Regions from separate parts of the Zhongshania guokunii genome, predicted to be linked through region 2. Evidence: riboswitches for the same ligand, from Rfam matches in the RefSeq annotation. Region 2 holds a riboswitch; the other holds the start of a gene.
The links. Region 2 has a riboswitch for thiamine pyrophosphate ahead of thiC (phosphomethylpyrimidine synthase ThiC). Riboswitches for the same ligand answer to the same signal wherever they lie in the genome.
Positions count from the first base shown of each region.

Region 1 (14,824 bases), on a different contig from region 2:
TGCCAGAAACTCAGCTATACGTAATAGGTCATAGACTAGAAGCTGGCCATACATAAAAACTATCGAAGTACTAAGAATATGCAATTTCCTGTAATAGTCCAATGAGAGTATAAATTAGAGCAAGCTTCGGTTTCCGACAATGCAGAGCCACGCCACCCTTGATGCGCGAATCTGCCCGATACCAAAGTACTCAGCAGAATCGCCTTTACTAATTTTTACGTAGTGATCGATAAGCAGATACCAACGGAGAGAAATATGAGTGCAAATAATGACACTAGCAGCAGCGGAAAATGCCCCGTTATGCACGGCTCACGTACCAAAGCAGAAGACCGCGGCACCGCAAACCAAGATTGGTGGCCAGAACAACTAAACCTAAAAATACTTCACCAAAACTCCCCTACGAGCAACCCTTTGGGCAGTGGTTTTAATTATGCCGACGAGTTCAAGAAGCTCGATTTACAAGCTTTAAAAGACGACCTCGCGACCCTGATGACCGATTCACAAGACTGGTGGCCAGCCGATTACGGCCACTACGGGCCGTTCTTTATTCGCATGGCGTGGCACAGCGCCGGCACCTACCGTATTGGTGATGGCCGCGGCGGCGCTGGCGCCGGTGCCCAGCGTTTTGCCCCGCTCAATAGCTGGCCAGATAACGGCAACCTCGACAAGGCGCGGCGCCTGCTGTGGCCAATTAAACAGAAATACGGCAACAAAATTTCTTGGGCAGACCTGATTGTGCTCACCGGCAATGTTGCGCTAGAGACCATGGGCTTTAAAACCTTTGGCTTTGGCGGCGGCCGCGCCGATATTTGGGAACCAGAAGAGGATATAAACTGGGGTGCCGAGCGCGACTGGCTGGGCGACGAACGCTACAGCGGCGATCGCGACCTTGAAAACCCCTTGGCAGCCGTGCAAATGGGGCTAATTTACGTCAACCCCGAAGGCCCCAATGGCAAACCCGACCCCCTTGGCTCAGCCCGCGACATTCGGGAAACCTTTGCCCGAATGGCGATGAACGACTACGAAACGGTAGCCTTAACAGCGGGTGGCCACACCTTTGGTAAAACCCACGGCGCTGGCGACCCAGAAAAATACGTTGGCCCCGAGCCCGAAGCAGCGCCTATTGAAACCCAAGGCCTAGGCTGGATTAACAGCATGGGCAGCGGCAAGGGTGGCGACACCATTACCAGCGGCCTTGAAGGCGCGTGGACACCAACGCCAACCCAGTGGGACAACAGCTACTTTGATACCCTGTTTGGCTACGAGTGGGAATTAAGCAAGAGCCCCGCCGGTGCCCAGCAGTGGACACCGACCGATGCCGCCGCGAAAACGACCGTGCCCGATGCCCACGACCCCGCAAAGCGTCATGCGCCAATAATGTCGACCGCCGATATGGCGATGCGCGAAGACCCCGCCTACCGGAAAATAGCCCAGCATTTCCACGCAAATCCAGAAGAGTTTGCCGATGCCTTTGCCCGCGCATGGTACAAGCTGACTCACCGCGACATGGGACCTGCGGTTCGCTATCTGGGTAGCGAAGTCCCCGCCGAAGAATTAATTTGGCAAGACCCAGTGCCCGCCATCGATCATGAGCTAATTGATAAGCAAGATGTCGCGGCCCTTAAAACCGACATCCTCGCCACCGGATTGTCGGTTGGCGAATTAGTCAGCGGCGCATGGGCCTCGGCGTCGACGTTCCGAGGCTCCGATATGCGCGGTGGCGCTAACGGCGCCCGTATTAGATTGGCACCGCAAAAAGACTGGGCGGTGAACCAGCCTGCGCAATTGGCAAAATTAATAAGCGCGCTAGAGGGCGTGCAAAGCAAATTTAATAGCAGCCAATCTGGCAATAAGCGGGTGTCTCTTGCCGACCTGATAGTGCTCGGTGGCTGCGCCGCAATTGAGAAGGCCGCCAAAGCCGCGGGACACAGTATTGAAGTGCCGTTTACCCCAGGCCGCAGCGACGCCAGTCAAGAACAGACTGATGTCGAGTCTTTTGCGCCGCTAGAACCCGCCGCCGATGGTTTCCGCAATTACCTCAAGGCCAAGTACAGCGTGACCGCCGAAGAGCTGCTAATCGACAGAGCACAATTACTAACCTTAAGCGCGCCAGAGATGACGGTGCTAGTTGGTGGTATGCGGGTCTTAAATGCCAATGTTGGTCAAAGCCAGCACGGTGTGTTTACCCACAACCCCGAAACGCTGAGCAACGACTTTTTCGTTAACCTGCTGGATATTAATACCACTTGGAAGGCGAGCAGCAATGACGACGGCGTATTTGAGGGCCGCGACCGCGCAAGTGGCAAGCTGAAGTGGACCGGCACCCGTGTCGACCTCGTGTTTGGCTCTAACTCTCAGCTCCGCGCAATCGCAGAGGTGTATGGCAGCGCTGACTCGGCGCAACGCTTTGTTCACGACTTTGTGGCAACGTGGACCAAGGTGATGAATGCAGATCGCTTCGATCTAGCCTAGTTGCTAATAAGCCTTGTTCAAGCGCAGCGTTGATACGCTGCGCTTGTATTCCCCCTCGTGGCCCACACACCTTAAGTCGCCACGTAATAATTTAAAACACCATCCACACTGGGCTGCTCCTGCTCCCCAGCTCGCCTAAATATCGCCGCTCAACAAATTTGCCCTGTTCATCCTTGAGAGGATCAGTTTCGATCTCGGCGTAAAGGGTGAAGGGAACCCCCGCGTGTAAACCCGCTTCACCTAGATGAATAGCGGCTTCATACTGGCGGTGGCCAGATACCATAGAGGAGCTCCCGTACGCGTATTGGTAAACTCCCCAATCGCTAATCGAATACTTTTTCCAACGCTCATCATTTGTTTTCGGGGCTTCGCCCTGCCACTTAAATTGGGTTTGGCGAATACTGGTAAGGCCTGCGCTGCGGCCAATGTGAATACGCTCATTCACTAACTTAGCCAACAAGCCCGCGTGAAAATAGATACGGCACTGATCGTAACCCTTGGCACTGCGCTCCTCCGGTACGTCACAGGCAATAAACAACCACTCGCCATCACTTTGTAAATACAGCCGCGATTGCAGTGCGTCATCAACCACAATTTGGCTGGCCTCAGACCACTCGCCATCACTCATTACACCGTCGAGTTCGGGACGCTTTGCGCTGCGAGCAATACTATTGATGGGCTGGCCCGCCGGCGCGCTACGCTGCGCAGCCAGTAAACTGCGCGCCGATTTAATTTTGCGCTCCAGCAGGCTGTCGTCGTAACTGCTGCTAGCAGAGGACGACTTTCTTCTTATATACACCGCACTATTAATTTTATTTTTATAAAGCGATTTAAAATTTTCATCGGGCGCCAAATTCGCAGAATAACTGCTCGCGTCGACCACGCTCGGCAATTCAATCCGCTTAGCACGGCCCTTGCTTTTAGCTTGCGGCAACAATGCTTGCGCCGAACTACTGCGCGCTACGGGCGCAAGCGCTGCGTCACTGTCAAATACCTTAAAGTACATAAGGCCCGCAAAAATAATAAGGTCGACCACAATAAAAACAAAAAAGACCGTAGACATACGCAAGGCCTTGTTTGGCGCGTGCTCTTCTGACACTGACTTAGCGTCTAGATTTTCGTCTTTAAAATACCAGGGCTTTTGGACTTTAAGCACCGCCTTGAGGCGATCAATTTCCGTCTTAGCCTCTACCAAGCTACAGCCTGTTGCTTCACGGTAAATGCGAATCGCCTCTATGGTCTTACCCTTCGTTAAGGCCTTCTCAATATTGTAGGTTTGCAGGGCTGTCAGTTTCATAGGCTGTCGCTCTTACTCGCTTTCCACAGAGGCATTACACCCCCATATTAAACCAGTTTTGGCCCTATATTGGTCAAACAGCGTCTAAATATAGCGAAACTGCCACTAAGTATTGATTTCGAGCTAAAGCCATTTCTGCTACAATCTGGCCCGCAAAACCTAAGGGGTGGCTTCGGCCTGAGATGCTATTGGCGATCATATACCAATGCGCAAACCCTTGAACCTGATCCGGTTAATACCGGCGTAGGAATAGGTAATTCAACAATCCTCTTCACGTCGCACACCGGGTCTCTTTCACAGCTGTTCCTTCGAGAGAGAACCATGAAGTATCTACGTAAATCGAACACCCTTGCGCAAGCACTGAGCCTTGCCGGCTGCATGACGGCGGGCGCCGCATATGCCGAAATCCCCGCTAAGCAAAATAGCGTCGAAGAAATAATCGTCACCAGCCAATTTCGCGACACTCGTTTACTCGATCTGTCGAGCAGCGTTAGCGTGTTTGATCAGGCCACTATCGATGCTCGCGGCGCAACTAATCTTGAACAGCTACTCAATCTCGCCCCCAACGTTAATTTCTCGGCTGGCGCCTCGCGGGGCCGTTTCTTCCAAATTCGCGGTATTGGAGAACGCAGCCAGTTTATAGACCCAGTAAACCCCTCGGTTGGCCTTATTATCGACGGCATCGACTTTACCGGCCTAGGCCTAGCGGCCAGCACCTTGGACATCGCTCAAATTGAAATTTTGCGCGGCCCGCAGGGAACTGTGTACGGCGCCAATGCCCTCGCGGGGCTAATTACCATGCGCAGCCAAGCACCAACAACAGCGCCGATGTTCAAGGTGGCGACTGAAGTGACACAATACAATGGTCGCACTTTATCACTGGTGGGCAGCGGTCCGATCAGCGATACCGTGAGCTACCGAGTCGCGGCACAAAATCAGCAGTCCGACGGCTATATTAAAAACACTTATTTAGGCCGCGACGACACCAATAATATCGACGAATCGGTGCTGCGCGGCAAATTGCATATTCAGGCCCACGACGATCTGCAGTTGGATTTATCACTACTCTATATCGATGCCGACAATGGCTACGATGTATTCACCTTAGACAATAGCCGCAAGACCCTATCTGACCAGCCCGGCCGCGACAGCCAAGAAACTGTGGCTGCCTCCGTCGCCGCGCTGTGGTCTGGCAATGAATTATTTAGCGTGGAATCCGTTTTAAGCATGGCCACCTCAGAGACGGAATACGGCTATGACGAAGACTGGAGCTATATTGGCTTTCACGCCGATGAATACAGTTCAGCGGACAACTATCAGCGCGACAAAGACAATATCAGCGCCGATTTCCGCTTTATCTCCACGGCAGAATCAGCGCTGTTTGGCGGCAGCACGAGCTGGGTGGTAGGCAGCTACTTCCGCAGCGAAGAAGAAACGCTGCTGCGGATTAAAGACAAAGACTTAATCGCGCAGCCCGCGTTTACCAGCCAATTTGAAACTAGCAATATGGCGGTTTACGGCCAATTGCGTAGCGGCCTCAGCGACAAAGTTGATTTAGTAAGTGGTCTGCGCTTAGAAAAACGCGATGCCGATTACCGCGACTCGCTCGCGGTGAACTCTGACAATAACGAAGATTTATGGGGCGGTAACCTCACCTTGGAATACCGCTACACCGACAGCAAGTTGATCTACGGCACGATTTCTCGCGGTTATAAATCTGGCGGTATCAATGGAAAAATCATCTCGGCATCAACCACCAACGCAGACATCAACAGTGATATGTACGAGTTTGATACCGAGCACATGATTAACTACGAGCTTGGTATCAAAGGCACATGGTTTGAGAGCCGTCTGCAGGCGCAAATTGCAGCTTTTTATCAAGATCGCAGCGATGTCCAAGCGAAGCAATCTATTTTCGATCCCAATAATTTTTCCTTCGACGATTACCTAACCAATGCCGCGGGTGGAGCAACTCAAGGCCTAGAACTGGAATTGAATTATTTGGCCAGCGAGCGCGTTAGATTATTTGCCGCCGCGGGTTGGCTTAGCGCCGAGTTTAAGGGCTTCACCAGCTCCTCCCATGTCGATGCCAAAGACGACTGGAACGGTGTGGTGCTTGCGCCGGTAGACCTCGATGGCCGCGAGGTAGCTCACGCACCAGAGTATCAATTTTTTGTCGGCACCGAACTCGCGCTACTGCCAAATCTTATTTTGCGTTTAGAAGTTGAAGGCAAGGACGAGTTTTACTTTTCTAATAGCCACAATGAAAAATCCAGCAGCTACGAATTATTCAATGCGCGCCTAAGCTATATCTCCAGCAATTGGGATGTTGCGTTGTGGGGACGCAATCTTAGCAACGAAGATTACCAAACTCGCGGTTTCTACTTTAGCAATCAATTTGGCAATAACCCAGCCAACGGTTATGCGCCAGAAGCCTACTACCAGTTTGGCGAGCCACGGGTAGCGGGCATCTCGGCCAGCTATACTTTTTAGGCTCACGGGGCGGCTATAACCGCCCTTTTTTGCATTGAATGTGGAGCAAGCACAATGAAACTCTCTGTTGAAATTAGTATGTATCCGCTCAAAGAGGAATACATACCCAGTATTCAAAATTTTATTGATCGCCTTAACAGCCACGCCGCGCTGCAGGTGATCACCAACACCATGAGCACCCAGATTTTTGGCGACTACGATTTGGTGATGGATATTCTTAAACAAGAAATGCGGATCTCTTATGAAAAGCACGGTCGCGCTATTTTTGTTTGTAAATTTATCGACGGCGATTTAAGCCCAGTAACTAACAATGCTTAACGAGGAAACGCTCAACGCCATTGGCAATGCCTTTATCGCGATGTCGATGTGGGAGCTGCTTGCCGTGGTGCTGGCCTTGGCGTATTTATTACTCGCCATGAAAGAAAAAATAAGCTGTTGGTATGCGGCATTTATTAGCACCGCTATTTACGTCTTCTTGTTTTGGGATGTCAGCTTATTAATGGAATCTGCCCTGCAGATATTCTATCTGGTCATGGCGGTGTATGGCTGGTGGCAATGGCGGAAACATGGCGATAAGCAGCAGGAATTACAAATTCATTGCTGGTCTTTAAAAACTCACTGCGTAGTAATTTTAGCCGTCTGCGCACTGAGTGTCGGCTTTGGCTATGGCCTGCATCATAATACCAACGCCGCCCTACCCTATCTCGATTCTTTCACCACTTGGGGTGCAGTGATCACCACCTATATGGTGACCAAAAAAGTATTAGAAAACTGGGTATACTGGCTGGTGATCGACGCCGCTTCGGTGTACTTGTATATAGACCGAGAGCTCTACCTCACCGCCTTATTATTTGTGATGTATGTGGTATTAGTCGTGATTGGTTTTTTCCAGTGGTATGCGATCTACCAGCGCCAGCAGCGGCTGAACTAGCCATGGTAGCAGCGCTATGAACAAAATCGTCACTGATATTATTCCCGCCGACTGGCCGCTGTGGAGTGCTACAAAACCCACGCTGCGCTGCGCAATTACCGGCGGTTTAACCAATAAAAGCTTTCTGTTAATTACGGCAGGCGGCGACGTAGTATTGCGCATCAACTCCGCACACAGCAGCGCGTTAAATTTAAACCGCAACGCAGAGCACCAAGCTTTGCGCCTAGCTGGTAAAGCAGGGCTCTGCGCGCCACTCATCCATTACGACCGCCAACATAAATACATGGTCAGCCGCTTTATACGTGGCGAGAGCTGGAATAGCAGCGCAACTAACCTAGCGCAATTAGCGCAGCACTTACAAAAAATACACCGGCTACCACCGATTGATGCGCACTTAATCATTGCCGATAAAATTGCACATTACTGGCGAGGCATAAAGAGCGATAGTAATGCGGGCTTTATCAAACAACTGCATTCCCTGCACCAAAGGATTCACGTCTCTATAGATAAAGCTAGCGCGCTTAGCGAAGGCAACTGCCTCTGCCACAATGATTTACTGGCCGACAATTTAATTACAACTAGCGATGGAAAACTTTATGTCATCGATTGGGAGTACGCCGCAATGGGCGACCCATTTTATGATCTCGCCGTTATTACAGAAGGGCAAAATCTAAACCAGCAACAGCAGCAGCTGTTACTAACGAGCTATCTCAGTAGACCTGCCAATGCACTTGACTGGCAGCGGCTTTATCTTTGGCAGCTGGTTTACTGTTATTTAACGGCGCTGTGGTACGCGGTGCAATGGTCGGCAGGAGCGATGGACAAAAACCTAGTAAGCCAGGTGATCGCCGAGCAAATTGATTCATCATCGGCGTTACTGCTAAACATAGCGCACACAAATTAGCACAGCAAAACGCTTTAATATTCGCTTAAGTTAATTGCGGCCGATAAAGCAACGCAGGCCGGTGCTAATGGCGCCGGCCTGCTCAAACAAGGAATTAAAGTGCAGACCTGTGTTTACTAAATTGGAATTATAGCCAGTAAATCTAATGGTAGAGCGTTAATGCTCGGCAGGCCAGCGCCCAGAATCGGTGCTAGCGGTGCAACTGGAATTAATTCAAGACCAGGCAATCCACCACCTAATAATAACGCTGGGGTTGCAGGTACGCCGCCCAAACCACCACCTGCTAACAGTGAAAACGGATTAATGGGGAGCGAATTATAATCGGCAACCCCACCGACCATTGCTATCGCTGAGTCCAAGGGCAAACCTGTATTTGCAATCGCATCGGTAACGGCTTGCAGAGGTATGAGCTCCGTCAGGCTGAGTAGATCAGCCGGTGTGACTGGCAAATCGCCGATACTAAGCAAATTTGCGCCGCCACCTAATAAGGCTGATGGATCTAGCGGCAGAGAATCTAAACCAGGCAAACCGCCACCGCCCACTCCACCTAATAGACTAAGCACTGGGGCCAAGGGTTCGGCAATGATTGACGATGACAATGACGTCAACAAAGCAGCTACAGCAAGTTTTTTGGCGTTCTTCCTTTTCATTATGTTCTCCACGTAATGTTGCGCATAAAAATTTATTAATTCTTTAAACCACTCAAATCGCAACCTAGATACTTACTACCACAACAATAACTTAGGTAGATTTGGGCAGGTCTTAATAATATATTTACAAGCTAACAGTAAGTGTGCGAAACATCTCAAAAATCGCGCGCAACCCGCCATTAATAATCGCCTATTACTCAATCTCTTTTCTTTGAGTTTTATGTGGGAGATTTTCAAGCTTCGCTGATGAGCTTGTAAGGAGAAGGTGGGCTTGAAAGGGGAATAATACTCACCAAAAAAATGAGTGGCATGTGTCTCTAAATAATAGTTCGCCTTTTTAACGTGATTGACGCTATATCACTGAAATAACTCACCGTGATAACGCAACCAACCGCTCTGTTCTTCATTGTTGTCAAAATAGGTATGGGTTAACCTTCCGCCTTCCTCTGTCCATTCATACTTACCCCGAAATTCAATGATATCGCCCTCCCGTAGTTCCGTAATTGGCGCAGCAAGCTCGGTATCGTGAACAATATGTATAATCTGGCTATTTGCCAATCGCACTATAAAACGCTGCTGTGGCTTATTTTGTAAAATCTCGATTATCGTACCCGCGCCTTCCACGATCGCATGCTGTACTTGTTCCTCATACATCATTGCCACCTGATTGCCAGATACAAGTATGCCCTGCGCGGCGACGAGCTTACTTTTCGACACGCCTATCAATACCACTGAGCATACCAATAATATCAAGGTAAGTTTCATATCATCCCTGAGGCTACAAACGCTTGAATAAAGCGAGCCATTCATCCTTTAGTTAAGCAGATAATCTCACTTACCTAGTGTTCTTGCGTCTCATTTCGTTGAATTCATTCGGTTAAGAAAAAATTAATCTAAAAGCACCTTTCTATATCGCACTCAATTCTAAGGCGCACTTAACAGCCAATTTGACAAAATCGATGAGGAAGTAGTTTGATCTAGTTAGATGTTGCCATTTTCATGCAATGGCTATCGGAGGGTCATATAGATGGCATAAAAAAGATAGGGTTCGTTTGCGCAATACCATCAGCGCAATTATCGTTACCCCCGCAAAAGCGGGGATCTCGAGAACACTATAAACAAGGCTATATCGGCAGCATACATTCTCGAGCTACACTCTGAGCTAGCGGTTACTTTTATCCTTCTTCATACCAGCCCCGATAAACTGAGCAATTGGGTAGGTAGCAATACCCGCAACAATACCCGGGAAGCCTTCGTACACCATATTGTGCAAATCAAAATAACGCCACAGAAGAGCAGTTAGTACGCCAACGGCACTCACCGCAATCAGCGTGCTCTCGTTCGGACGACGGCCACTAATGAGTATTGCTAACACCGGAACAAATGCGCTCGCTAAGCCAGACCACGCCATGACCACCATACCAAACACAGTTTGCGCACTGATTAATGCCCAACCCAGCGCAAAAAGAGTAACGCCGAAAGTTGCTAATTTGATGAGTACGGGGCGCTCGATGTTTTTAGGAGCAAGATCGTGGGTCAGCGCCGCTGAGGCGCTAAGTATTAACGAGTCCGCAGTCGATAACGTCGCCGCGAATATCCCCGCTAAAATAAGACCAACCATAACTGGCGACAGTAATTGCTGAGCCATAGTTGGCAAAGCCAGTTCTGCGTCAAAGTTGCCAATTTCTGGCAGATAAATTCGCGACAATAGACCAACCGCTGTCGCCATCAGATAGAAGGCAACAAACCACAGATAATACCAAACTCGAGCTCGGTTCATATCGCCTGTGTTAGCCAAGGTCATAAAGCGCACCATCACGTGAGGCTGGCCCGCCACCGAAAAACCAGCAAACAGCCAACCCAGCGCAAACAGTATCGCCCCAGCCGCACCTGGAAAGGCGAGGTCTTCGGGAAACCAGTTCATATAATTAGGTATTTGATATAGCGCATCAACGGTGGCAACCGGACCACCCAGAGCGGCTATGGCCACCCAAAGTAAAACACCCATTGCGCTTATCATAACCACTGACTGTGCCGCATCCGTCCAGATGGAAGCGCGAATACCCCCCGCTAAACAATAGGCTGCGACTAATACCGAACCGGCAACAGCGCCTGCCCAGCGTGGCCAGTCAAACAAGGCCTGAAGGGCTTTGCCCCCCGCCAGTAATTGCGCGGCAGCATAGGCAAGGAGCAAAACCAGAGACAAGAGGGCGGCGAGTTTTTGGTAGCGCCCCATACTTGTGCCAGTCCAATTACTGAGCACCCCAATATAACTGAGCTCGCCACTGCTCTCGGTCATGCCCCGCAGCCGTTTGTGCACTAATTGGGAGGCAATAAAGTCACCGGCTATCCAACCCGCCATAACCCAAAATGCCGACAAACCCACGGTATAGGTGTAGCCAATAACGCCGATAAACATATAGCCGCTGTTATTGGTCGCCACCGCCGACAAGCCTACCAACCACGGCTGAACCGAATTGCTAGCCAGATAATAGTCGCTACTGTGATGCCTACTTAAAAAAACTGACGACAACCCAATTAATACAAAAAAAGTTAAAAAGGCCGCGAAACTCCAAGCAGTTACCATATTCAGATCCAAACTATTTTGGTTTTGAGTGGGCGAAAAAAGTTAAGCCTATGAAGGGTGCTCAACCGTTGGGGCCAGCAACTCAATCAATAACGGATGCTCTCGCAATTCAGACAGTGCGGGATCGCGATACAGCTCTTCTCGATATGATTCAGACTGCGCCACGGCGTGAGTAAAGTAGCGCGCCGCGTCGTCGAGATTTCCTTGGCAGGTATGAGCGCAGGCCAACTGATAAAACGCGTGGGCATTGGTTTCGTCTAGCAGCAACGCTTGCTGACAGAGATTGATTGCCCACTGTGGCTCGTTTTGATCGAGTGCAGCATCAGCCTTATAAGTAATCGCCTCAATATCGTCGCCTCGCGCCGCCAGAATTTGGTCGTATATAGCGATTTTACCCGCTGGACTCGATTCCTGACTGGCTCGCAGCCACAGCGAGTGAATCTCTTGAGTAAGGGTTATTTCTTCGCGGTTAGACTCGATATGTGCGGTTTCTTGTTTTAACTGCTTTTCAATCGCGCGCAGACGCTTCTCGTACTCTTCAACCAATTCGGCAACTTGTTCGTTAGCAACACTGTGCACTTTTTCTTTAATATCACGCACCGAATTCCAACCCATTAACACAAGAGCCGAACTCACGCCCGCGATAAGGTAGAAAAAATAGGTAACCGTGTTGGTTGCGTAAGAAACCGCCTTATCGGCGGCGCCTAATTCGCGGTCGACTACTTCGGCGGCTAATTCGCGATGAGCACGCTCCATGTCGATACGCAGGTTGCGCACTTCATCGAGCATATAGCGCTCAATAAAAGGCGAGTAGAGCGGCTTATCTAAATTATCGATACTAGCATCTACTTGGGCCGCACTCGGCTGAGACTCGCTTGGCATAGACTCGGCGCTTTCAGCAGCTACCGCGAACAGGGGCAACAGCCCCCAACAGAGGATAAACCCCTGTATTACGCTGCGCATATAGCTTCACCGTGGTCATGAACCTCGACCAAACAGCGGTGCAAGCTGGCGACGCCTTTCTCGTAATCGTCTTCATTAACAACAAACTGCATGTCGACCTGACGCATAGACTGGTGCATGGCCAACACACTAATGTTTGCCGACGCCAATGCCACGACGGTTTTAGCCAACATACCTGGCACCTGCATATCGCTGCCAATCGCAGAAATAATTGCTACTTTGCGGGTACTGACTTCCGCTTCGGGGAACAATTCTTTAACCGCGCTAACAATGCGTTTCACGGTTTTTAAATTAACACCCAGATAATTAGTAATGGTATTGGCATTGATGTCTTTAGTGATCACCGTACCTTTATAGCGCTCGATAGCACCCAGTATTTTTTGCTCGTACTGCCACAGCGCACCCACCATGTCTTGATCGAAAACTTCCAGTGCATACACTTGTTTGCGACCGGCAATAATTTCAACACAGGGCTTTTCACTGCGGTAATCGCAATCAATAAGCGTACCCGAGTGATGAGGCTCAAAGGTGTTTTTTACCCGCAAAGCAATTTTCTTTTGGCGCAAACCCTTGGCCGCGCGCGGGTGTATTGCTTCCATGCCCAAGTTGGCAAGCTGGTCGGCAACATCGTAGTTGGTGCGGCCTATCGGCACCACTTTATCGGCACCCACCAAACGCGGGTCGGCACTGCTAAGATGGTACTCTTTGTGAATAACCGCTTCGCGGGCACCACTAATAACCGCCATACGACTGAAGGTCATTTCGCTATAACCGCGATCAAAGCTCGCCATTAAGCCTTCTTTACAGTGAGCGTAACCAGTAACAATCGGCAGGGTGGTATTTAAATCAATACCCTCTAGCGCCTCAGTAATATGCTGATCAAGTGGCAGCGCTTCTTCTGCACGCCAGCCCGACAAGTCAATATAACAAGTATTGATACCATCGCGCTTAAGCAGCGTTGCGGTATTCCAAGCGCTGTGCGCCTCGCCAATACTGGCCAGCATTTCCCGCACGGTAAGCAGGTGGTCTTCTAAACCAAAATGACCATGCTGGCAGAGCCTATGTAAGTTATCCATGCAGCGCTCGGCTTCAAACAGCCGACCTTCAATATAGGTGTTAGCGGCCTCAAGCTGCTCGGCGTCGGGAAACAAACCAGCATTAATTTCTTTTAAGGCATTGCCGACATTGCTTAGTGCATCGCGCCACAAAGTTTCGGCGCCGTCATCGGCAAACAGAGCGTAAACCCCAGGATGACTAGTACGCTTATTTTCTAATAATAAATCGGTTACGCCGCCGTAAGCTGAAACCACGAAGATACGCTGATAAATATTACCGCTCTCACCGCCGGCTAAAATAACATTGTCGCGCACCGCCTCGTAGTTGGTCATTGAGGTGCCGCCAATTTTCTCTACACTGTGTCCCACTGCTACTCTCCCTTGAATTTAAAAAATGTTTTTAAAAATTCAATAGCTCAGGTCACTGCCTCAGCCGCTAATGGGTAGACCCCATTTTCGTCATGCACTTCTTTGCCGTTCAGCGGTGGATTAAATACGCAGGCCATTTTCATGTCTTCACTGCCGCCGCGCAGTAAATGATTGTCGTGCTTATCGAGAATGTACAAAGTGCCCGCTTCAATTTTATAAACTTTGCCGTCACTTAAAGTTTCAACTTCACCATTACCAGACATGCAGTACACCGATTCCAGATGGTTCTGGTAGTGAATTGGCGTTTCAGTATTGGCGTAAATGGTGGTGATATGGAAAGAAAAACCCATTTTGTCGTCTTTCAGCAACATCCGCACACTGCTCCAGTTATCACTATCAACGCGGCGCTCAGAGTTTTGACATTCTTCCAGTGTTCTTACAATCATCTTGTGTTCCTTTTCCTAATACTAAAATTCGTTAGCTCAATTGCTGAATAAAGCACGCCACTTCCGCAAATATTTATCTGCAGAAGAGGCGTATGCTCAGCCGCTTACGAAGCTTTTTTAGCTACTGACTCACCCAGTACTTCGGCGATACTGTCAGACAAAATATCCAGTCCGCGCATTAACTCGGCTTTATCAATGGTTAATGGGCAAAACACTTTAACCACGTGACCACGGTTACCACAGGTTTCAATGACCAAGCCCCGCTCAAAGCAAGCGCGACCAATTTCGTCGGCAATATCACCGTCGCGACAGGCCAGACCCTGCATCATGCCGCGGCCCTTGGGCTGCAATTTGGTAACGCCATAAAGATCAGAAAGCTTCTTAAAGCGGTGGCTGACGATGGCTGATTTTTCAACGATCTCAGCGGCAAACTTATCGTCTTTCCAGTAGTGGCGAATAGCAGCCGCTGCGGTGATAAAGGCGTGGTTATTACCGCGGAAAGTACCGTTGTGCTCACCCGGCTCCCAAATATCTAAATCGGGGCGAATCAGTACAATCGCGAAGGGCAGGCCGTAGCCGCTCAATGATTTAGACATGGTGATAATGTCGGGCTTGATACCGCTACCTTCAAAGCTAAAGAAAGTACCTGTGCGACCG
Region 1 is NZ_JBFRYA010000002.1:183,772-198,595, forward strand. It holds gene katG (catalase/peroxidase HPI) at 256-2,472, shown strand; gene AB4876_RS03510 (hypothetical protein) at 2,564-3,769, opposite strand; TPP riboswitch at 3,922-4,036, shown strand; gene AB4876_RS03515 (TonB-dependent receptor) at 4,091-6,262, shown strand; gene AB4876_RS03520 (YkoF family thiamine/hydroxymethylpyrimidine-binding protein) at 6,317-6,580, shown strand; gene pnuC (nicotinamide riboside transporter PnuC) at 6,573-7,193, shown strand; gene AB4876_RS03530 (phosphotransferase) at 7,210-8,097, shown strand; gene AB4876_RS03535 (hypothetical protein) at 8,214-8,747, opposite strand; gene AB4876_RS03540 (DUF3465 domain-containing protein) at 9,105-9,512, opposite strand; gene AB4876_RS03545 (sodium/proline symporter) at 9,910-11,334, opposite strand; gene AB4876_RS03550 (TPR end-of-group domain-containing protein) at 11,383-12,297, opposite strand; gene AB4876_RS03555 (aspartate kinase) at 12,285-13,721, opposite strand; gene AB4876_RS03560 (ectoine synthase) at 13,769-14,167, opposite strand; gene ectB (diaminobutyrate--2-oxoglutarate transaminase) at 14,272-14,824, opposite strand, start outside.
Region 1: it holds a riboswitch for thiamine pyrophosphate, as region 2 does, so the genes downstream of both, AB4876_RS03515 (TonB-dependent receptor) here and thiC (phosphomethylpyrimidine synthase ThiC) in region 2, are expected to answer to the same signal.

Region 2 (14,824 bases):
GCGTGAAGCAAGTTCGCCTCGGCAAAACCGCTGTGCACACTGTAAAGCGCAGACATTAATTCTAGGGTCGAGCGCACGGTAACGGGCTGCATAGCTTCACTTTCAATTTCCGTCGCGCCAATCACATAGCGATTGTTTGGGCGCGGCGAAATATACAATTTATAACGCGGGTGCATCAGCCGCACCGGCCGCTGTAAATTCACTTCCGGCGCGTGTACCCACAACACTTCGCCGCGCACACCGCGCAAGCCTGGCAACTGAGCTTTAGCACCAAGACCACGGCTGTCCACCACCCAATCAAACGCCAAGGTTTCATTGCTCAAAATAATACGCTTGGGGGCAAGACTGACGACCTCACTATATTCAAACCACTTGCCACCCAGCTTAGTGATCGCCGCCTCTAAAGCCGCCAACAAGGCCCCATTATCAAGATAGCCTTCGTCGGCAAGAAACAGACCCGAGCTATAACGTTCGGCCAATTCCGGCTCCAAATCTCGCAAACGCATGCGATCGATGCGCTCAACTCTGTCGCAATGATCAGGGACTTTCGCCTGTAACTGTTGTTCAAAATGTCGCAAGCTGGATTTATCCAAATCGTGGGCCACCACCACACTGCCATCCATGCCGTAACTAATACTTTGCCCAGTTTGCTGTTCTAATAATGTAATCTGCTCCGGCCACCAGCGCAGCGCCATCAAACCCCAGTCAAACACCTGACGCTCGGCACTGGCCACTTCGCTATAAGGCGCCAACATCGACGCTGCCACTCGCGCAGCACTTAACTCGCCAGCGCGACTACCGCGATCAAATAAACTAACGCGGTGGCCAAGCTGAAGTAATTTCCACGCGAGGAGGCGACCGAGGAGGCCTGCACCGGCTACCGCGATATTCATCGCTGAATGCTGGACGGAAGACGGAAGACGCTAGTACCGCGTAATGCTGGACGGGAGACGTTAACTCCGCGTAACGCTGGACGGGAGACGGGAGACGCTAAAGCAAAATCGTTGACTAACTCCCGCCCTGACTTATAACTCACTTGCGTCTCCCGCATTGCATCAAACGTCTTTTGCATCTCCCGTCTCCCGTCTAGCATCTTGCGTCTTGCATCTCCCGTCTCCCGTCACGCGTCTAGCGTCAAACCTTCTGATATATCTCACTACCCAGCTCTTTAAACTCAGCGGATTTTTTCTGCATCTCTGCTTCCAGTTCATCCTCTTCTAGTTTGGCGGCGTAGTCGCGAACGTCTTGGGTGATTTTCATGGAACAGAATTTGGGGCCGCACATGGAGCAAAAATGCGCGACCTTGGCCGATTCTTTGGGCAGGGTTTCGTCGTGGTAAGACCGTGCGGTGTCGGGGTCTAAACCGAGGTTAAACTGATCTTCCCAGCGGAATTCAAAGCGCGCCTTGCTCAGAGCATTGTCGCGTAATTGGGAGCCGGGATGGCCTTTGGCCAAGTCTGCGGCGTGGGCAGCAATTTTATAGGTGATGATGCCGGTTTTTACGTCATCTTTATTGGGCAGCCCCAAGTGTTCTTTGGGGGTGACGTAGCACAGCATCGCACAGCCATACCAGCCGATTTGGGCGGCGCCAATGCCCGAAGTGATGTGATCATAGCCAGGGGCAATATCGGTGGTCAGCGGCCCCAAGGTGTAAAAAGGCGCTTCGTCACAGTGCTTGAGCTGCTCGGTCATATTCTCGTGAATCATTTGCATGGGCACGTGACCGGGACCTTCGATCATCACTTGCACATCATGTTTCCACGCGCGTTTAGTTAATTCACCTAAAGTGCGTAGCTCGCCAAACTGCGCTTCGTCATTGGCGTCTGCCACCGAGCCAGGACGCAGGCCATCCCCCAAAGAGAAGGACACATCATAGGCCTTCATGATCTCGCAGATGTCGTCAAAATGGGTGTAGAGAAAATTCTCTTTGTGGTGGGACAAACACCACTTCGCCATGATCGAGCCACCACGGGACACAATGCCGGTAACGCGCTTGGCGGTCAGCGGCACATAGCGCAGCAACACCCCCGCGTGAATTGTAAAATAATCCACGCCCTGCTCTGCTTGTTCAATTAAGGTGTCGCGGAAAATTTCCCAGGTCAAATCTTCGGCCACGCCGTCGACTTTTTCCAGCGCCTGATAAATCGGCACTGTGCCCACCGGCACCGGCGAATTGCGCACAATCCACTCACGGGTTTCGTGAATATTTTTGCCGGTGGACAAGTCCATCATGGTATCTGCGCCCCAGCGAATACCCCAAGTGAGCTTGGCCACTTCCTCTTCAATAGAGGAACCCAGCGCCGAGTTACCGATATTGCCATTCACCTTCACCAAGAAGTTACGACCAATAATCATCGGCTCTAATTCAGGGTGATTGATATTGGCGGGAATAATCGCACGGCCACGCGCCACTTCCTCGCGGACAAATTCCGGCGTAATTTCCTTTGGAATACTGGCGCCAAAGGCATTGCCGGGATGCTGAAAACCCAGTTCCCCTGGCAGCTCGCCCGCCTCTTTGGCGGCGGCTAAGGCCATGTTTTCGCGGATGGCAATATATTCCATTTCCGGGGTAATAATGCCCCGCCGCGCATAGTGCATTTGGCTGACATTTTTACCGGGCAAAGCCCGACGGGGATTGCGTTTTAAATCAAAGCGCAATTGCTGCAAGCTCAAATCTGCTGCGCGTTTACGGCTGTACTCGGAACTATCGCCGGCAAGTAATTCGGTGTCATTGCGATCGAGAATCCATTGATCGCGAATCGGCGCCAAGCCTTTGCGAATATCAATATTGGCTTTGGGGTCGGTATACGCGCCCGAGGTATCGTAAACCCGCACCGGTGGATTTGGCTCTAAACGCGTGCTGCCATCTCTGGCCTGCACTGGGGTCGCTGTTAACTTGATCTCGCGCATAGGCACTTGAATATCGGCGCGACTACCCTGCACATAAATCTTTGACGAACCCGGTAATGGCTCAACTGAGGCGGCATCTACTTGGGCGGTATCGCGGAGCAGTGGATAATCAGAACTCATGGTTTCCCCTTTTGCGCGCAGCACAGCGCACGTCTTTGATTCGACTATTTTAAAAATAAAACCAAAGAAGGAGATTCAGATCGGCTCAGTTTGCCACAACGCAGAGGGACCTCTGCTGAGAAGATCTTGTTTCCTACGCTGGCATTATCCAGATCAGGTCTACGGGATTCGAAAACGATCTCAGCCATTGCGTATTTCATACGCGGGCACCCCGACAAGAGTTGCTAGTGTAGGACGCATACAGGGGGGATAGCAAGACTATAAAAACTAATTACAGGATTAAAACCCGCGCCTATTTATATTTCCATGCAATATGCCTATCATGCTTATTGCAAAAAAAGCTTGCACCCATTGATGGGGCTCGCCTTCCGATTCAAAATCTGTAAGTAACAGATTTAAAATTTATTATTATAATGCGCTGCAAAGGATTGCTGGGCTTACTCCTCTGCGTGCACAAAAGGAACTTGCCATGCTCGGTATACTTAATCGTTACAAAAGAACGATCTTCAGCTCTTTTTTGTTCAGTTTAATCGCGCTACTCGGCGCTTGCGGTGGCGGCAGCAGCTCTTCTGGTGGCCCCTCCGTCACGCTAAGTTCACTCACAATTACTCCCCAAACGAAGCAGTTTGCCGTGGGCACCACCGAGCAATTCACTGCCACCGCGCGATACTCCAACGGCGCCACCGAAGATGTTAGCAGTCGCGTAAACTGGCTTAGCGCCGACGCGACTGTTGCAAGTATTAGTCCCGCGGGCTTGGCTAGTGGCCTAAGCAAAGGCAAAACCACTCTAACCGCAAGCTTCCAAGGAAAAACAGCCTCTACCGCTAACGACGGCATAACAATAAGTGATGCCTCAATGACCGCACTGCAAATCAGCCCCCAAGACACAAACATCGCAAAGGGCTTAAGCAAGCAATACAGTGCAACAGGCATATTCTCCGATGGCAGCCATCAAGATGTCAGCGCCACCGTCCAGTGGCTATCCAGCAAGCCCAGCATTGCGACGATTTCAGCGAGCGGCCTAGCCACGAGCAAAGCCGTAGGCACCTCGCTTATCTCCGCCAGTCTTGGTAATTTCACCGACAGCGCAAACTTGGTCGTTGGCGCCGCAACTTTACAGCAAATCGAACTTTCACCGGCTAGTGCCATCATCGCCAAAGGGTTATCAAAAAAGTTTACCGCTACCGGCGCATACTCTGACGGCAGCCGCACCGATATTAGCAACAATGTAACTTGGCTATCTGCAGACACCACGCTCTTAGCCGTTGACAGCAGTGGCTTAGCAACAGCAAAAGCGATCGGCGACCCGATCGCGCTCACCGCCACACTGGATGGCGTAACGGCGTCGGCAGCCGTCGAGGTTTCCGACGCCGTATTAACGGGTCTTGCCGTAAGCCCGGCTACCGCGAGTATTCCTAAAGGCCGCAACCAACAGTTTGTCGCCACCGGTAGCTATTCTGACGGCAGCACAGCAACCATTACCAACGCCGTTAACTGGACAAGCGCCGACACCAGCGTAATTGCAATTGATAGCCAAGGTCTGGCTAGTGCGCTCAAACTAGCGAGTGACACAGTGATTACGGCCAGCACAGAAGGGCTGAACGCAACCGCAACAATGAGCGTGACGCCAGCCGTTTTAGACAGCGTTGAGGTTTCACCAAGCAATACCATTACCCCTAAAGGTACCTCGCAACAATACACGGCAACAGCAATTTACAGTGACAATAGCAATTTGGATGTCACGACCACAGCCACTTGGCTGTCGTCAGACCGAAGTGTTGCCGACATCAGTAACGTTTCTGGCAACCAAGGCTTTGCCATCGCCCGAACCCCTGGGACGGTAGAAATTAGCGCGAGCCTCGACGGCAAAAAAGGGCAAACCGAACTCACCGTATCGGAAGCCGAATTGCGTGCAATACAAGTCACACCCAACAACAAAAACTTAGCCAGTGGCTTTCAACGCCAATTCACGGCCACAGGTTTCTATACCGATGGCAGTAATAAGCAGATTAATGAATTAGTCAGCTGGGAATCCAGCAATAGCAGCATCGCATCTATCGACAATAGCGAAGGCAAAAAAGGCCTCGTGCAGGCCGCCGACACCGGCACCGGTACAGTCAGCATTCGTGCCTTTTCCGGGGAAATTTCTGGCTTTGCCTCGCTCAATATTAATGCCGCGAGCCTGCAATCCATTACACTGAGCCCAACAAATGAGTCGGTAGCAATGGACCCCGACACCCGCCTAGCTTTCTCGGCAAGCGGTAGCTTTTCCGATAGCACTCAATTAGATATTACTCAGCAAGTAACGTGGTCTTCTAGTGATGATTTAATTGCATCCATTAGCAATGTAGACGGCGATAATGGCCAAGCAACGCCTGTAGCAGTCGGTAGCACCGAAATATCTGCCACACGTAACACGATCAGCAATAAGACTACGCTGACAATTACCGCAGCAGTCCTTGAAGAAATCACCGTGACACCAGCTAGCGCTACCGTCCCCGCCGGACAACAACAGCAGTACACCGCCACCGGTAGCTACTCCGATAACAGCACGCAAGATATCACCCAAACCGTAAGTTGGAAGACCGACGACCCATCTGTTTCAATCAGCAATGCAGCAGGATCAAAGGGACTCGCCACAACGACGGCAAGTGCTGCTAGCAAGCAGATTAAAATCAGTTCAGCATTAGATGAGCTCAGCTCCAACAAAGCCAATTTAATCGTGACCTCGGCAATCCTAGATAGCATCGCCATCACCACCCAGCCCGCAGGAATAAACGAAACTCCGGCTGGCAACGAAGTGCAATTTATTGCCACAGGAACATTATCTGACGGATCGACCAGCGACTTGACCCAATCAAGCAGCTGGACTGTGCTTGAAGAACTGCCGAGTGAAACTGATGCCAATGTTGGCGATATTAGCAACACCGACGGCAGTAGAGGTCTACTTAGTACCTATAGCAAAGGAACAATTAAAATTGGCGCAACATCTGGTGAAATCAGCGCTGAACGCGACTTAACGGTGACAGACGCAGTATTAACAGGACTGAGCGTTTCACCACAAACCGTTGCGATTCCCCTGAACACCCAACAACAGTTTAAGGCGACTGCGCTCTATTCTGACGGCTCGACTAGCGACGTCACTACGGCTGCAGACACCGCGTGGCTAAGCAGCAAAACCGACATTGCCACCGTGAATAATACAAACATGAAAGGCCTCGCTATATCGCAGGGCAAATCAGGCTCAAGCGACATTAGCGCCAGCTATTTAGGCGAAACCGCTACCGGTGTATTAACCGTTAATCCCGCGACACTGGTTTCAATCAGCCTGGAGGATTTATCCAATCTTCCGGTTGGCGCGACTCGGCAATTAACTGCCACCGGCCATTACAGTGACGAGAGTAGCAAAGAAATCACCAGTCAAGTGACATGGTCGAGCTTTAGCGGTAATGCGATTATAAGTAATGCCAACGACTCACGCGGCTTGGTTACTGGCGTTAGCGTTGGCACCGACGTAATTAGCGCCCATCTCAACGGAATAACCGCAAGCGGCGAACTCGATGTCACCGAAGCCGTCTTGGCAAGTATTGAGGTAAGCCCTAAAGATACTAGCGCCGGAGGCAATAGCACGGTGCAATATAAAGCCACGGGCATATACACAGATAACTCCAGCGTAGACCTGACTAAGCAAGTAACCTGGGGATCGAGCAATACCAATGTGGCCACAATTAGTAATGCCGCAGAACAAAAGGGATTGGCGCAAACGAAATTCCAATTTACAACGGCCAAAACAGATATTAGTGCCGTGCATACGCCAAGTAATATTGTTGGCAAAACCAGCTTGACGGTTACCGCCTTCTAAGCGCTGCTCAAAAATCAAAAAGGCCCCGCATGGTTAACCATGCGGGGCCTTTTTGATTGAAACGCAAACAAGCTCAAATCGATATCTATAAACTTACCGTCAAGGCTTCAACCACTGCCAAGGCCTTGGCTCGGGCCTCGTCAATATCGCCGCCGCGAGCAAGGGCTACACCCATGCGACGTTTGCCGTCCACCTCGGGTTTACCAAATAAACGCAGCTGGGTGTCAGGTGCATCTAAGGCGTGGTCGAGATTGCCAAAGCGCACACGACTGGATTTGCCGTCGACTAAAATAACCGCCGACGCCGAGGCGCCGTGCTGCTGAATATTGGGGATGGGCAGGCCCAGTATGGCTCTAACATGCAGGGCAAACTCTGAGAGGTCTTGAGAGATTAATGTTACTAAGCCGGTATCGTGGGGCCGAGGCGAAACTTCGCTGAAGATCACCTCGTCGCCTTTGACAAAAAGTTCTACGCCAAACAAACCCCAGCCACCTAGTGCGGTGGTGACTTGCTCAGCCATGTGCTGGGCGCGCTGCAAGGCGGTCTCAGACATGGGCTGCGGCTGCCAAGACTCTTGATAGTCACCGTCTTTTTGGAGGTGACCAATTGGCGCGCAATAACTGGTTGCGGTGTCTACGCCGTCGCTGCCGCGATGGCGAATGGTGAGTAAGGTAATTTCGTAATCGAAATCGACAAAGCCTTCCACAATCACTCGGCCTGCACCGGCACGGCCGCCCTCTTGGGCATAGGTCCACGCCGCGTCGATTTCAGCGGCGCGACGCACCAAGCTCTGCCCCTTGCCCGAGGAGCTCATGATGGGCTTGATCACACAGGGCAGGCCAATTTCCGCCACGGCGGCATCGAACTCGTCTTTGCTGTCGGCAAAGCGGTAGGCTGAGGTGGGCAGTTCGAGCTTTTCGGCTACTAAGCGCCGAATGCCTTCGCGGTTCATGGTGAGCTGGGCGGCGCGCGCGGTGGGCACTACGTTATAGCCTTCGCGTTCTAAGTCGATCAAGGTGTCGGTGGCGATGGCTTCAATTTCCGGCACGATATAGTCTGGCTTTTCCAGCTCGATCACACGGCGCAATTCCGCGCCATCGAGCATCGAGAAGGTGTAACTGCGGTCAGCCACTTGCATCGCCGGCGCATTCGCGTAACGGTCGCAGGCAATGACTTCCACGCCCAAACGCTGTAATTCTATGGCAACTTCTTTACCGAGCTCACCGGCACCACAGAGTAAAACTTTACAGCTGCTATCACTAAACGGCGTGCCTAAAGAAACCATGATTATCCTCGTAAATGCTTAAAATTTAATTTTTGTACTAACTCAACACAAACAATAATTGCAGCGTTAGATAGGCGTAAACACCCGCCAGCACATCGTCGATCATAATACCGAAGCCGCCGTGCACCTTGGCATCGAGCACCCGTATTGGCCAGGGTTTCCAAATATCAAATAGGCGGAATAATGCAAAGCCGAGTGCGATCCACCAAATATTCATGGGCACCATAAACAACGCAATCCACAAGCCGACAAACTCGTCCCAGACTATGCCGCCGTGATCGTGCACGCCCAGAGCTTCGGCGGTAGCGCCGCACAGATATACGCCTAGAACAAAAGCTAAGATCAATACCACCACATAATAGACGGGTGGCAAAAATTGCAGAGCATACCAAAATGGCAGCGCCGCGATTGTGCCGAAGGTGCCTGGCGCTTTTGCTGCTAGCCCGCTGCCAAAACCAACAGACAGCAAATGCACCGGATTTTTAAGCAGTGATACAGGTATTTTCATTATAGTTACGACTCAAAAATGTTGGTAGCCGGCCGCAGGAGCAAACACGCCCCCGTCAGCCCTGTAACAAGTGAGACCCTCACCCGCTTCAATGTATCCAATCTCGCTGATGTTCAAATTTAACTCAGCACTGAGCCTTGCCACTACCTCGCGATGCTCGGCCGGCACGGTAAAGCACAGCTCGTAATCGTCGCCACCGCTGAGCGCAAATTCAATAGCTCGCTCGGCGCAGGTTTCAGTAAGCGCTGGCGATAGCGGTAAATTGTCGGTATGCAGTACTGCCGCCACGCCGCTAACACTAAGAATATGACCGAGATCTGCCGCCAAGCCGTCGGACACATCAACGGCTGCCGTTGCAAGGCCTCGCAATTTTTGACCAAGTGCCAAACGTGGTGTCGGCGCGTGATAGCGGTCTAACAACGCTTGTTCTGCCGCACTTAATTCGTGTGCAGCTTTATTAAGGTAATCCAGCGCCGCGCGCGCATCACCGAGCTGACCCGAGACATAAATAATATCGCCAGCGCGAGCGCCACTGCGTAATATCGCCGCGCCGGCTGGCGCCGAACCCATCACCTGCAAGCTGAGACACAGCGGCCCGCGAGTGGTATCGCCGCCCACCAGCGCAATATCATATTCGCCTGCGGCGACGATCAAGGCATTGGCAAAACTGGCCAACCAGGGCTCGTCGACATTCGGCATGGTTAAGGCCAATGTAAAACCAAGGGGCGTCGCGCCACATGCCGCCAAATCGCTAACACAGACCGCTAATGCGCGGCGGGCGAGCATGTCTGATGGGTAATTTTGAGGGAAGTGTATCGACTCAACTAAAGTGTCTACCGACACCAGCAGCTCATCACCAACCGGCAGTGCTAGCACCGCGCAGTCGTCACCGATGCCACAGCGCACCGGCGAGTTAGGCTGGGCAAGCGCTGCGGCCGCGCCTGCCTTAAAGTAATGCTGGATTAATTGGAACTCAGACGTCGGCATAGTCTTGGATGAGCGCCGATTTACTCAGCGTCGCTTGGGGGGCGAGGAGATTTACCTTTTTCTGCGGCAACTTCTACTGCCCGACATTCCGTTGCCACTTTATCTAAAATACCGTTTAAATAACGGTAGCCATCGGTAGCGCCAAAGCGCTTACCTAGGTTTATGGTTTCGTTAATGGCCACTTTATAAGGCACATCAATGCGGCGCAGCAATTCAAAACTGCCCATGCGCAACAGGCACAACTCGATGGGATCGAGATCGCTGAGTTTGCGGTCCAGGTGTTTTTCAAACAGGCCGTGCAAATCGGTAAGCTGAGCGGGAATGCTATGCACCAAGTCGTGGAAGAACTCGGTATCGACATTGGTCATGTCGTAGTCAGCTTGAAATTCAGCTTCAATAACACTCAAGGCTTGGCCAGCCATATGCCATTGATACAGTGCTTGCATCGCGTAGTGGCGAGCCTTGCGGCGGCCTGCGGCAAGCTGGTTGTGGGACGGACTCTGCTGACGATTAGCCACAAAAAATTACTCATTCACAGTGGATAAAACCACATTTAAAAAACCGCGCCACCGCTTACCAGAAACTGAATGGGCGACGCGAAAATCACTTACCAAAACAAAACATTTAAAACTTAAAGCTGCTTAAGCAGGCTAACCATTTCAATGGCAGACATCGCCGCTTCTTCGCCTTTATTGCCCGCCTTGGTGCCGGCACGCTCAATAGCTTGCTCAATGCTGTCTACCGTCAACACGCCAAAAGACACTGGCACGCTGTATTGCATAGAAACCTGCGCCAAGCCTTTAACACACTCGCCGGCAACGTATTCAAAGTGCGGAGTGCCGCCGCGAATAACTGCGCCAAGGGCGATAATGGCGTCGTAGTTTTTGCTGTCGGCCACTTTTTGGCAAACCAGCGGAATTTCGAATGCACCGGGGGCGCGCACAATGGTGATATTGTCTTCAGACACACCGTGGCGGCGCAGTGAGTCGATGGCGCCTTCCAGCAAGCTCTCAACCACAAAGCTGTTCCAGCGGCCCACAACAATCGCGTAATTACCGCCAACCGCGGTGAAAGTACCTTCAATCGTTTTCATAGTCGTTCCTTAAGGTCTTAATTAATTAGGCTTGGCCAACGTCTTCGGGGCCGACAAATTCAACTACTTCCAGGTCGAAACCAGAGATAGCATTGTATTTAACCGGCGCGCCCATTAGGCGGATTTTACCCACGCCCACATCGCGTAATATTTGTGAGCCCAGGCCGATATTAAAATACGTCGTTTGGTATTGAATACTATCGCCCTGCAGTGGTGGCTTATCACCTTGCGCTATACCTAGATCAGCCAATATCGACTCTGGCGTTTCGCGGTGGGCAAGCAACACCACTACACCACCATTGGCCGCAACGGTAGCCAAACTGCGGTGCATATTCCAACCGGTGGTAGATCCAGGGGGCTGCGTCTGCAGCAAGTCCCGTACCGAGGAACCTAAGTGCACCCGCGCAAGGGTTGGCACCGAGGCGTCAATAGCCCCTTTTATAATCGCAAAATGAATTTCACCGGCGACCGAATCTTTATAGGCGTGCAGTTCAAAATCGCCAAAATCGGTAGCAATAGTGCCACTGCTGATTTTTTCAATAGTTTGCTCATTCAGCACCTGGTAGTGAATGAGGTCGGCGATGGTACCCATTTTTAAATCGTGCTCGGCGGCGAATATTTCTAAATCTTCCCGGCGCGCCATGGTGCCGTCTTCGTTCATGATTTCGCAAATCACGCCTGTTGGCTCAAACCCAGCCAAGCGCGACAAATCACAAGCGGCTTCGGTGTGACCGGCGCGGCTTAAGACCCCACCAGGCTCAGACATCAGCGGAAAAATATGACCCGGCTGAACAATATCGCCGGCAACCGCATTGCGGGCTGCGGCAGTGCGTACCGTATGTGCGCGGTCAGCCGCCGAAATACCAGTGGTCACGCCCTTGGTAGCTTCAATCGACAGGGTAAACTTGGTGCCAAAACCCGAGGCATTGCGATCGACCATCAGGGGCAGATTCAGCTGTTTGCAGCGCTCTTTAGTCATCGGCATGCAGATCAAGCCGCGACCGTATTTGGCCATAAAATTAATATCCTGGGGACGCACACACTCCGCCGCCATCACCAGGTCGCCTTCGTTTTCGCGGTCTTCGTCGTCTAACAGAATAACCATCTTACCCAGACGGATGTCCTGAACCAGTTCTTCTACTTTGCTAAACGCCATAGTCATTGCCTTTATGTGCGCGCTTTATTTGCGCGCTGTCAAAAACCCATTTTCTGCCAAGGTGGCCATCGACACGCCTTTTGCGGCCGAGCCCTGTGCCTCACCACTCTGCGCTTGCAATAAGCGCTCTAAATAGCGGGCTATAACATCCACTTCTAAATTCACTGCGGCGCCGGGCCGATAATTCTGAATAATCGTTTGCGCCGCCGTGTGCGGTACGATATTGAGATCAAACACCCGATCTTCAACGCGGTTTACCGTTAAACTTACGCCATCAACGCAAATAGAGCCCTTAGTCGCGATATAGCGCGCCAATTCTGGCGGCGCTTCAATTCGCAGCCGCACCGAGCGCGCATCTTTTTCGCAGCTCACTATACGGCCCACCCCATCAACGTGGCCACTCACAATATGGCCGTCAAAACGGCTACTCGCTAGCATGGCCCGCTCTAAATTCACCGCCTGCCCTACTTTGGCGTGCACAAAGCTACTGTGAGCGAGGGTTTCTCTAGACACATCCGCCCAGTAACCATCAGCCAGTAATTCTACCACCGTCAGGCACACGCCGTTGGTGGCAATACTGTCGCCAAGTTTGACCTCGCGCATCGGCAAATCGACACTCTGCACACGCAGACGCAAATCGCCACCACGCAGCTCGGTGGCAGCAATTTTACCGCAGGCTTCAATAATGCCGGTAAACACTTATGCGCTCTCCGCTGATGTAGGTAGTCGGCAATGGATACGCCAGTCTTTGCCCACCGCGCGAATATCAACGATTTCCAGCGCCTGCTGGCCAGCCATCTTGGTCATCGGCCAATCCACTAGGGGTCTGGCTGAGCTGCCCATTAAACTCGGCGCCATATATACGAACCACTCGTCTACTAGGCCCGCGCGCAGCGCCGAACCCGTCAATGTTGGCCCCGCTTCGAGCAAGACCTCATTACAGCCTCGGTCCGCCAAGTAGCGCATCAGCGCAGGCAGCGACACGCGGCCATTACCGTCATCGTCAAGACTGAGGATAATTGCGCCAGCCGCTGCCAAGGGTTTATACCGCTCAGGATCCGTCACTACGGTCGCGATAATAACCTCTCCACCCTCGCCAAACAGCTTGGCCTCAACGGGAGTGCGCAGTGCGGAATCAACGATGACTCGCAGGGGCTGCCGCCAATACTCATTTACTTGCTCGGAGGCAAAGCTCTCTGGCCGTACAGTGAACAGGGCATTGTCGTGCAAAATAGTCTCGACGCCGCTGACAATAGCGCAGCTCTGCGCGCGCAGGTGCTGAACATCTTGGCGCGCTGCCGCGCCAGTAATCCACTGGCTCTCACCCGACGCCATCGCAGTGCGGCCATCTAAGCTACTCGCTGATTTCAAGCGCAGCCACGGCAGGCCGCCATTGATTCGGCGCATAAAACCTTTATTTAAATCGACGGCTTGCGCCGCCATCAGGCCAACGTCAGCCTGAATACCCGCTTCGCGCAGGCGCGCTATGCCCTGCCCCGCCACCAGCGGATTGGGATCTTCAACGGCAACCACAACCCGCGCCACATTGGCGTCAATCAGCTTGTCGGCACAGGGGGGCGTGCGCCCCAAATGACTACAGGGTTCCAGTGTTACATATATCGTACAATCTTCAGCGCTCGCTATTTGCGCGAGTGCATTTACTTCCGCGTGACCATCACCAGCGCGAATATGCCAGCCCTCGGCAACAACCTTATCTTTGCGGGTAATTACGCAACCCACCCGTGGATTTGGGCTGGTGCTGTAAAGCCCTCGCGCCGCCAAGCGCAGGGCGAGGGCCATCATTTCATGGTCAACGGCAGAAAAGCTCATAGCGAATCGTTTTTCTCTGCGCGGGGCTCGGCCGACAAGCGGTCGATCTCGGCACGAAACTCGTCCAAATCTTGAAAACTGCGGTATACCGAAGCAAAGCGTACATAGGCGACATGATCCAAGGCTTTTAAAGCCTCCATCACCTGCTCGCCCACATCGCGACTGCCAATTTCACGCTCGCCAGTTGCCTGGATGCGCCGCTTTATACCACTGATTTCCGCTTCAATATGCTCAACACTTACCGGCCGTTTTTCCAAAGCCTTCAACACCCCAGAGCGCATTTTGGCTTCGTCAAAAGGCTCGCGAGAACCATCGCTCTTGATGATTTTGGGCATCAATAGCTCAGCGCTTTCGTAGGTGGTGAAACGTTCAGAACAAGACAAACACTCCCGCCGCCGACGAACCTGTCCACCCTCGGCAACGAGCCGAGAATCGATTACCTTGGTGTCGTCAAAATTGCAGAACGGGCAGCGCATGGTTTTGCCTCAGGGGCGATAAATATTGCCGAAGTTTAGCACAGTGTGGGAGACGCTTGATGGGAGACGGAAGACGCAAAAACTTTCACGGCGCGTATCGCGCCGAGGTTTTAGCATCTCCCGTCTCCCGTCCAGCATTAAGCGTATACGGGATAGCGCTTACAGATTTCCAAGACCTTCACTTTCACTTCTTCGATCTTGGCCGTGGCATCGCCGGCTTCGAGTGCTTCAAGTACGTCGCACATCCAGTTGGCCAGCTCTACACACTCGGCTTCTTTGAAACCGCGAGTAGTGACCGCAGGCGTACCAACGCGCAAACCACTGGTGATGAAGGGCGAGCGAGGATCGTTTGGTACCGCGTTTTTATTTACGGTGATATTGGCGGCGCCCAGTGCGGCATCGGCATCTTTACCGGTGTAGGGCTTACCGATGAGATCGACTAGCATCAGGTGGTTTTCAGTACCGCCAGACACGATATTAATACCGCGACCAATAAAGGTTTTGGCCATCGCCTTGGCGTTGGCTACTACCTGCTTTTGGTAGGTAACATACTCAGGGGTCATCGCCTCTTTAAAGCTAACCGCTTTAGCAGCAATA
Region 2 is NZ_JBFRYA010000005.1:121,305-136,128, reverse strand. It holds gene thiO (glycine oxidase ThiO) at 1-893, opposite strand, end outside; gene thiC (phosphomethylpyrimidine synthase ThiC) at 1,135-3,030, opposite strand; TPP riboswitch at 3,144-3,254, opposite strand; gene AB4876_RS07395 (beta strand repeat-containing protein) at 3,500-6,892, shown strand; gene purT (formate-dependent phosphoribosylglycinamide formyltransferase) at 6,978-8,177, opposite strand; gene AB4876_RS07385 (phosphatidylglycerophosphatase A family protein) at 8,215-8,685, opposite strand; gene thiL (thiamine-phosphate kinase) at 8,698-9,672, opposite strand; gene nusB (transcription antitermination factor NusB) at 9,693-10,190, opposite strand; gene ribH (6,7-dimethyl-8-ribityllumazine synthase) at 10,304-10,765, opposite strand; gene ribBA (bifunctional 3,4-dihydroxy-2-butanone-4-phosphate synthase/GTP cyclohydrolase II) at 10,791-11,921, opposite strand; gene AB4876_RS07360 (riboflavin synthase) at 11,946-12,620, opposite strand; gene ribD (bifunctional diaminohydroxyphosphoribosylaminopyrimidine deaminase/5-amino-6-(5-phosphoribosylamino)uracil reductase RibD) at 12,621-13,751, opposite strand; gene nrdR (transcriptional regulator NrdR) at 13,748-14,227, opposite strand; gene glyA (serine hydroxymethyltransferase) at 14,365-14,824, opposite strand, start outside.